DNA from 2 places in the Sphingobacterium sp. MYb388 genome. Region 2 is predicted to be linked to the other one. Evidence: riboswitches for the same ligand, from Rfam matches in the RefSeq annotation. Region 2 holds a riboswitch; the other holds the start of a gene.
What was found. Region 2 has a riboswitch for thiamine pyrophosphate ahead of thiS (sulfur carrier protein ThiS). Riboswitches for the same ligand answer to the same signal wherever they lie in the genome.
Positions count from the first base shown of each region.

Region 1: it holds a riboswitch for thiamine pyrophosphate, as region 2 does, so the genes downstream of both, thiM (hydroxyethylthiazole kinase) here and thiS (sulfur carrier protein ThiS) in region 2, are expected to answer to the same signal.

Region 1 covers NZ_JBBGYV010000005.1:164,879-169,312, reverse strand. The annotation lists gene thiD (bifunctional hydroxymethylpyrimidine kinase/phosphomethylpyrimidine kinase) at 1-348, opposite strand, end outside; gene thiE (thiamine phosphate synthase) at 345-983, opposite strand; gene thiM (hydroxyethylthiazole kinase) at 983-1,777, opposite strand; TPP riboswitch at 1,840-1,933, opposite strand; gene WH188_RS17090 (efflux RND transporter periplasmic adaptor subunit) at 2,387-3,535, shown strand; gene WH188_RS17085 (efflux RND transporter permease subunit) at 3,555-4,434, shown strand, end outside.
Region 2 covers NZ_JBBGYV010000001.1:203,580-208,013, reverse strand. The annotation lists gene WH188_RS00950 (regulatory protein RecX) at 1-139, shown strand, start outside; tRNA gene WH188_RS00945 (tRNA-Gly) at 239-314, shown strand; tRNA gene WH188_RS00940 (tRNA-Leu) at 329-413, shown strand; gene nudK (GDP-mannose pyrophosphatase NudK) at 885-1,463, shown strand; TPP riboswitch at 1,650-1,747, shown strand; gene thiS (sulfur carrier protein ThiS) at 1,769-2,017, shown strand; gene thiC (phosphomethylpyrimidine synthase ThiC) at 2,045-3,859, shown strand; gene WH188_RS00920 (thiamine phosphate synthase) at 3,856-4,434, shown strand, end outside.

The DNA.
Region 1 (4,434 bases), on a different contig from region 2:
GCCACTAGTAGCAACCATTACAGGATCAAATACAAGGGGTACTTTTTTATATTTCTGAAGCGTCTGCGCAATTGTAATAACCAATTGTGGTGTATGGACCATTCCAATCTTTATGGCATCAGGAAAGACATCGTCCATAATAGATTCAATCTGATCTGCTACAGCTTCCAGTGCTATGGGATAAATCTTTCGGACTCCCATCGTATTTTGCACAGGCAATGCTGTCAATACCGAGGTAGCATAGCATCCTAATGCCGAAAAAGTTTTGATATCCGCTTGTATTCCGGCTCCGCCACTTCCGTCGAAACCTGCGATCGTCAGCGTAGTTGGGTATCGGTATTTTTTCATTTTAAAATTTCATTTTTAAGTTCAAATGCTGCTTTTTCTGGATTTTCACTCCCACATATCGCAGACACTACAGCTAAACAATCGGCACCTGCCTGTATAACACGACGAGCATTTTGTATATGGATATTGCCAATAGCAACCAACGGTTTATCTGTTCGTTGTCGAATATTCACAATACCTTCTAAGCCCCATTCTGTGATGGTATCCTTTTTGGTTTCAGTATTGAATACAGGGCTGATACCCAAGTAATCGGATAATGGAATCTGCTCATTTTTCAACTGTTCAAGATTTTCAATAGAATAACCGACCAGAGGTCTTGGGCTATACCAAGCTTTTCTAATATGACTAGGAGAAATATCATGGTTACCTACATGAATACCAGCCGCACCCAATTCTTGGGCCACTTCAAGATTATCATTGATGATTAAAGGAATCCCATATTTGTCAGTGATCTCTTTCAATTGGCGGGCTTTTGCCAAGTAAAGACGGGTCGTTAGCTCTTTTTCTCGAAGCTGTATAATATCTACACCACCAATAATAGCGCGCTCCGCAACATGAAGATAATTTATTCCACGACAATCCTGCTCTGAAATCACAAGATATAACTGATAAGGAAAAGAAGTATCGAAATCCATTATATGCTAAATTTTAATGTATTCCCAAATTCAGTTTCAGTGATGTTATATAGCTTATCAAGAAGTTTAACCTGCAGACTACCCGGTCCATCACTTTCCTTTTCAGCTAGTTCTCCAGCTACTCCCATGAGAGCCATTGCAGCAGTTACTGCCTCTGTTTTATTGGCTATTACAGCTATAAAGGCTCCAACAATCGCACTTGCAGAACATCCTAACCCGGTTACCTTTGTCATCAAAAGATGTCCATTTTTTAGATGAATCTCCTGACTCCCAGAAATCACAATATCAGTTTCGCCAGAAATACAAACAACGGAACCATATTGTCGATGAAGATCTAATGCGGCTTTAACTGCTTCACCACTTTGAGAAGTACTATCCACTCCTTTCGTCTTTATAAGATTAGATTTGTTTAGTGCAATAATTTCAGATGCATTACCTCTTATGACAGTTGGTTTTTCACGAAGCAATTCTTTTAGAATATGATCGCGATAAGATGTCGCCCCCGCTCCAACAGGATCTAAAATCCAAGGTTTCCCTAATTGAGAAGCAGTATTTGCAGCCAATAACATAGATTCTGACCACACTTCATCTAATGTTCCTATGTTAATAACAAGTGAATCGCTGATAGTGACCATCTCGACTACTTCAGATTTAGCATGAGCCATAATAGGTGAAGCTCCAACAGCCAATAAGGCATTGGCAGTATTATTCATGACGACAAAATTAGTAATGTTATGTACGAGTGGCGATTGTGCTCTTACTTGTTGGATATGCATCCAAAGTGTTTTCTCCATATTCATTTCATTTAATAAAAGATTGAATGCTTTAGGAAAAAACCACATACAAAACAGCACAGGTGTACTGTATTGCTTTTCCCTACGTCGGTATTAGCCGTGTCAGGTTCAAAGGGACTCTCTCAATTCTTTTTTAGAATACCCCTAAAGCATAACAAAGATATAAAATATAAACATTCATTCCCATTGCATGAACATTGACATTTTGAAATAATAATTATTATGTTGAGTTTATCTATAAAAAATCACATGACATAATTGTAAAAAAACACAACACATTGATTGTTTTGACATTAAAAACCATTCTGATCACAAAAAATTCCATCAACAGAAAGCAATAAATTACAAAACTGCTGTTACATGAAATAAAAATAATATAGCTGTTGCTCTCGATAATTTTAAATTTAACATCCTAATTGTTACTAGACTTAATTCTAATTTTATCGTATTAAAACAAAAACAATCGGCTATACTTACCAATTTACATCGTGATGATTCAGTAGATCACTATTTCGGTTCAGAAGCTATTTTCACCAGTTCAGTCAATTATTTCTTTCTTAAACCATCTAATCTTCTGTTATTTGTATTTGAAATTTTAATCATAAAAAAATGGTAAAGCAAGAATTCAAAGCAACAAACAATTTCAATCTATATACAGCCGTATTTGCTTTCGGTTTATTATTTATTTCATGTGGCGGACAAAAACAAGATGGATCGTATGAACAACAAGCTGTTCCTGCTGATTTCATTGAGCTAAAAGAGTCTCCGACTACGATTGTAGAAACTTATCCTGGTACCATAGAGGGAACAGTCAATGTCGATATTAGAGCACAAGTTTCCGGTTACCTAGAAGTGACATATGTGAAGGAAGGACAATATGTACAAAAGGGGCAATCACTTTTTAAAATTAAAAGTGATGTCTTCAATGAGCAGGTGAATAACAGTAAAGCTTCGTTACAATCGGCACTAGCTGCACAGGCAAATGCACAGATTGAATTAGAAAAAATAAGACCTCTAGTTCAGGGAAAGGTTGTTTCAGACCTACAGCTAAAAACTGCACAAGCGCAATATGATGCAGCAAGTGCTCAAGTGGCACAAGCCAAATCAGCAGTGAGCTCTTCACAGTTAAACGCTGCCTTCGCAATTATCAAAGCACCAGTAAGTGGATATATAGGCCGTATTCCGAGTAGGGTCGGAAATTTGGTCACACCTTCTGATGTCAATCCATTGACAAGTTTATCTGAAATCGATCAGGTATTTGTTTACTTCAACCTCAATGAAGCAAAATTTATTGCTTTTATGAATGATAGAAAAACAGATGCCGGAATGAACACGGTAGAGATTATCATGGCCGACGGTAACAAATATAATCAAAAAGGTCAGGTTGAAATTGCAAGTGGTAACATTGATCGTAACACAGGAACGATATCACTAAAAGCGGTATTTTCAAATCCAGATAAAATTTTACGCTCAGGAGGTGCAGCGCGAGTGGTTTTAACTAAAAGTCTGAACAGTGCAATCAAGCTACCTATGGCAGCAGTGAAAGATATTCAAGACAAATTTTTTGTTTATGTCCTCGCTGACAGCAATAAAGTGGCAATGAAACCTATTGAAATAAATGGTAGAACAGGTGCAGATTATATCATCAAATCCGGCGTAAAAGCGGGCGATAAAATAGCCGTAAATAGTATTGACCAATTAACAGAAGGAATTGTAGTTCAACCTAAAGTAATCAGTCAAGACTCATTAAAAAATTAATTTTTAGACGAGTATCAACATGTTAAAAAAGATTATAGATAGACCAGTAATGGCCACCGTTATTTCGGTTGTGCTATTAATATTGGGTGTTATAGGATTATTAAGACTTCCTGTAACAAGATTTCCAGATATATCTCCACCCACCGTAATGGTTTCGGGGAGTTATCCTGGTGGGAACAGTGAGGCCGTGATCCGCTCAGTGGTAACACCACTGGAAGAGCAGATCAATGGTGTGGAAAACATGCAGTATATCAAGTCTACTGCAAGTAATGATGGTTCTTTTTCCATTTCCATTATCTTCAAACAAGGTGTCAATCCTGATCAGGCCGCTGTAAACGTGCAAAACAGAGTACAGCAAGCAACGCCGATACTTCCAGAGGAAGTAATCCGGATGGGGCTTACGACCTCAAAACAACAGAACAGTATGATCATGATCTTCAACGTGTATACGGATGATAATGAAAAATATGATGAGTTGTTTCTTCAAAACTATGTCAACATCAATGTCATACCACAGATTAAACGTGTACCCGGTGTAGGTCAGGCACAGGTTTTTGGTTTAAAGGACTATTCAATGCGTGTTTGGCTCAATCCGCAGAAAATGGCTTCTTATGGTTTAGAACCTGCAGATGTAAGTAGAGCCATCGGCACTCAAAGTTTAGAGGTGGCACCCGGTAAATTGGGTGAAGAATCGAATGCTGCACTGGAGTACGTAATGCGTTATAAAGGTAAAAAAAGCCAACCTCATGAATATGAAAATATCGTTGTTAAACGTGATGGTGAGCTTTTGGTACGCTTAAAAGATGTAGCTCGTATAGAATTTGGTTCTCTTAGTTATAGTGGAAATACAACTATGAGCGGTAAAAACTCAGTTACTGTTGCAATTCTGCAAACTACAG
Region 2 (4,434 bases):
TGATCTTTTAGATAAAAAGCAACTATCATTGAAAGATAAAGATGTCTATATTCTAAAAAACAAGTTATTTCAATATGCTTTATCAAGAGGTTTCGAAAGTGATCTCATTTCTTCTCTCCTGAAAGAAAAGGGCTTATAAAAAAAAGACAATAAAGCTTATATTAAAATTTGTTTTTTTAATTATTAGCTCTATATTTGCATCACCAAAACAGAAAACAACTTGTTAACTGTTAGCAATGCGAAAATAGCTCAGCTGGTAGAGCACAACCTTGCCAAGGTTGGGGTCGCGAGTTCGAATCTCGTTTTTCGCTCCACATTAATATCACCTGCCTAGGTGGTGGAACTGGTAGACACGCAGGACTTAAAATCCTGTTTCCGTTAAGGAAGTGCGGGTTCGATTCCCGCCCTAGGTACAAGAAAGCTCATCCAAAAGATGAGCTTTTCTTGTTTATAGACCTTTGATTTTTTTATTGATATCAATAGATTTACCATTGCATTTTATTGTTTCCATCTTGTATATTTCTAGATAGGTAATAGTGATATTATAGAGGTTTACTAAAGGGTTCATAGAGGTATATCTCTATAAACCCTCTATAAATACATAATAAAATGTATTTAAGATCTCAAGTACTTTTTAACCTGTCCTCTACATGATCTTCATCATTTTATATCAGCTCATAAAGGCAATCGCTACTGAATAAAACTTCCTTTAACACGATCGATTTTTCCCATATAAACAATTTTAGGAGTTTATAAATTTATATACCTTTAGCCATCGACAACTTACTTTTAAAAGTCCACCGTATTTTAGAAAAAAAGTATAAAAGAACTGAAAAATATGCATATGATAATTATTAATAATGCGAATTTGAAATACCTCAATCATGATAGATAACATCAAAATCACAGAAACCAAGATCTTATCAGACAATTGGTACGTCTTGCGAAAGATCACTTACGAATATTTAAAAAAGGACGGCACCATTATGAGTCAAAGCAGGGAAGCATACGACAGAGGAAACGGCGCCACCATTTTACTGTACAACAAAGAGCAGAAAACAGTTATTCTTACCCGTCAATTTCGTCTACCTACATTTGTCAATGGAAATGAGAGCGGTATGATGATTGAAGCTTGTGCAGGTTTGTTGGATAAAGATAATGCCGAGGATTGCATCAGAAGAGAAACGGAAGAAGAAACGGGTTATAAAATTACAGATGTACGTAAAATATTTGAAGCTTATATGTCCCCTGGATCTGTCACAGAAATTCTGTATTTCTTTATAGCCGAATATGCTAAAGAAATGAAAGTCAGTGAAGGTGGTGGACTAGAACAGGAAGAAGAAAATATTGAAGTTTTAGAATTGCCTATAAAAGAAGCGATGCAAATGGTTGATAATGGCGAAATCAAAGATGCCAAAACCATTATGCTGCTTCAATATATTAAACTCCATCATATTTTATAGTATTTTCCATTGATTCACCCTGCCCATAACTCCACCTCTGGCAGGGAGAATCATTGTTCGCTATACCAGCAGGCCTCATCAATAAAACACTTCACTTCTTAAAGTATATGGTTCTGTCACAAAAAGATGGACAGACTAAAATAAATCTACCTCTTTTCGTTTATTGAGATTTTTTACCTAGTTTAGTGGAAACTTTAGGGGTGTCTGCAAATTTGCAGGCTGAGATTTTACCCTTAGAACCTGATCCGGATCATACTGGCGTAGGGAAAAGTAGATGTCTTCATTGTGCATATACCGGCACAACTGTGGCCATTCCTAAAGTTTTTTATTTAAAAATTTTAAAAGGAATGGAACTCACAATTAATCACCAATTACGTCTTTTTGAACAGCCCCCCTCCTCTTTGGAAGGTTTGATGCTTTTGGAATTCCCAGAAAAAAGCAAGGGCATTGCTGTCGCTATTAATAACCAGGTTATACCCAAAACGGCTTGGGCAACAACCAAACTACAGCATCAGGACTCAATTCTAATTATCGCTGCAACACAGGGCGGATAAATCTCTTATACCTATTACTATACCATTATGTTAGAACAAAGCATTACCCAGACCCCATTTCCAAATTCAAAAAAAGTCTATATTTCAGGTCAGCTCTATCCTATTCAGGTTGCCATGCGTGAAATTACATTAAGCCCGACCAAACTTAGCAAGGGTGGAATAGAAATCAATCCTCCAGTCACTATTTATGACACTTCTGGTCCGTATACGGATGAACAAGCACTGATTGATATCCGCAAAGGTCTTCCTAGAACTCGTGAAAATTGGATATTGGACAGAAAAGATGTTCAAGTTTTATCACAAATCAGTTCAGATTATGGAAAAGAAAGATTGGCAGACTCGGAGCTGGATGAACTCCGTTTCGAATACAGTCATAGACCTAAAAAAGCATTAGCAGGTAAAAATGTAAGTCAACTGCACTATGCAAGAAAAGGTATCATAACTCCAGAGATGGAGTATGTAGCCATTCGCGAAAATCAGCGTATTGAGCAAATCGAAGCAGCAACTAAAGGTATGGATCATCAGCACACCGGTCACAATTTTGGTGCCCGTACTCCAAAGAAATTAATTACCCCTGAATTTGTAAGAGAAGAAATTGCCGCCGGAAGAGCAATTATTCCAAACAACATTAATCATCCAGAAAGCGAACCGATGATCATCGGCCGCAACTTTTTGGTAAAGATCAACGCTAATATTGGTAATAGTGCCGTTACCTCAAGCATTGAAGAAGAAGTTGATAAAGCTGTCTGGGCATGCCGATGGGGTGCTGATACAATTATGGATCTTTCAACAGGTAAAAATATTCATGAAACACGCGAATGGATCATCCGTAATTCTCCTGTGCCAATCGGTACAGTTCCTATATATCAAGCTTTGGAAAAAGTAAAAGGCGTTGCAGAAGATCTGACATGGGAAATATTCAGAGATACACTAATTGAACAGGCCGAACAAGGGGTTTCTTATTTCACCATCCATGCAGGAGTACTTTTACGTTATATCCATTTGACAGCACAACGTGTAACAGGTATTGTTTCCCGAGGTGGCTCGATTATGGCAAAATGGTGTCTGTTCCATCATAAAGAAAACTTCCTTTACACGCATTTTGAAGAAATCTGTCAGATCATGAAGGAATATGATGTTGCTTTTTCCCTAGGGGATGGACTTCGACCAGGTTCTATAGCTGATGCTAACGATGCTGCACAATTTGCTGAATTAGAAACCTTGGGAGAGTTGACCAAAATAGCATGGAAACATGATGTACAGGTTATGATCGAAGGCCCAGGTCATGTACCTATGCACATGATCAAAGAAAACATGGACAAACAGCTTGAGGTTTGTGACGAAGCACCATTTTACACTTTAGGCCCATTGACAACAGATATTGCTCCGGGTTATGATCATATCACCTCAGCAATTGGCGCGGCAATGATTGGCTGGTTCGGCTGTGCCATGCTTTGTTATGTTACCCCAAAAGAACACCTCGGTTTACCTAACCGAAAAGATGTAAAGGATGGCGTGATCACCTACAAACTGGCTGCACATGCGGCAGATTTGGCTAAAGGACATCCTGGTGCACAATACCGCGACAATGCTCTAAGTAAAGCGAGGTTTGAGTTCCGTTGGGAAGATCAGTTTAACCTTTCCTTAGATCCTGACACAGCCCGAGAATTTCATGATGAAACTTTACCTGCAGACGGTGCCAAAGTTGCTCACTTCTGTTCGATGTGCGGCCCTAAATTCTGCTCGATGAAGATCACACAGGAAATCCGGGATTCTGCAGAACAAGGCATGATCGATATGTCAAAAGAGTTTATCGAACAAGGTAAAGAATTGTACTTATGATCATCGTCTTGACAGCTGAGCATGATATTGATAACGAACTCCAGATCATCAACAGTATACTGGATGCAGGATTGGAACTGTTACATATCAGAAAATATAACTTTTCAGATGATGATATGTGTCAATTTATTTATGGAATAGCTCCGCAATATCGAAACCGTCTTGTCCTGCATAGCCATCATTATCTAGCCGAAAAGCTGAACATAAACCGGTTACATTTTAATGAATATGATCGAAAATCAAAAAAACAAAATCAGTATAGTCCTACCGTAATCCGATCAACATCTGTGCACAGCATTGCAGATTTTAATCAACTGGATAACCGATGGTCATACGCACTGTTTAGTCCGATGTTTTCAAGTATTTCAAAACCTGGTCATGGTAAGGAGCATACCGTAAAAAACGAGTTAAAGCTACGGAATAACCAGCAAGTTCAATTAATTGGGCTTGCTGGTATCCATTCCGAAAACCTAGGCCTTGTATATGATGCCGGCGTCGATGGTGTAGCGCTATTAGGAGAAATCTGGAAGAATGAACAACCTTTAATAAGTTTTAAAAATTGTCTTATGAAAGAT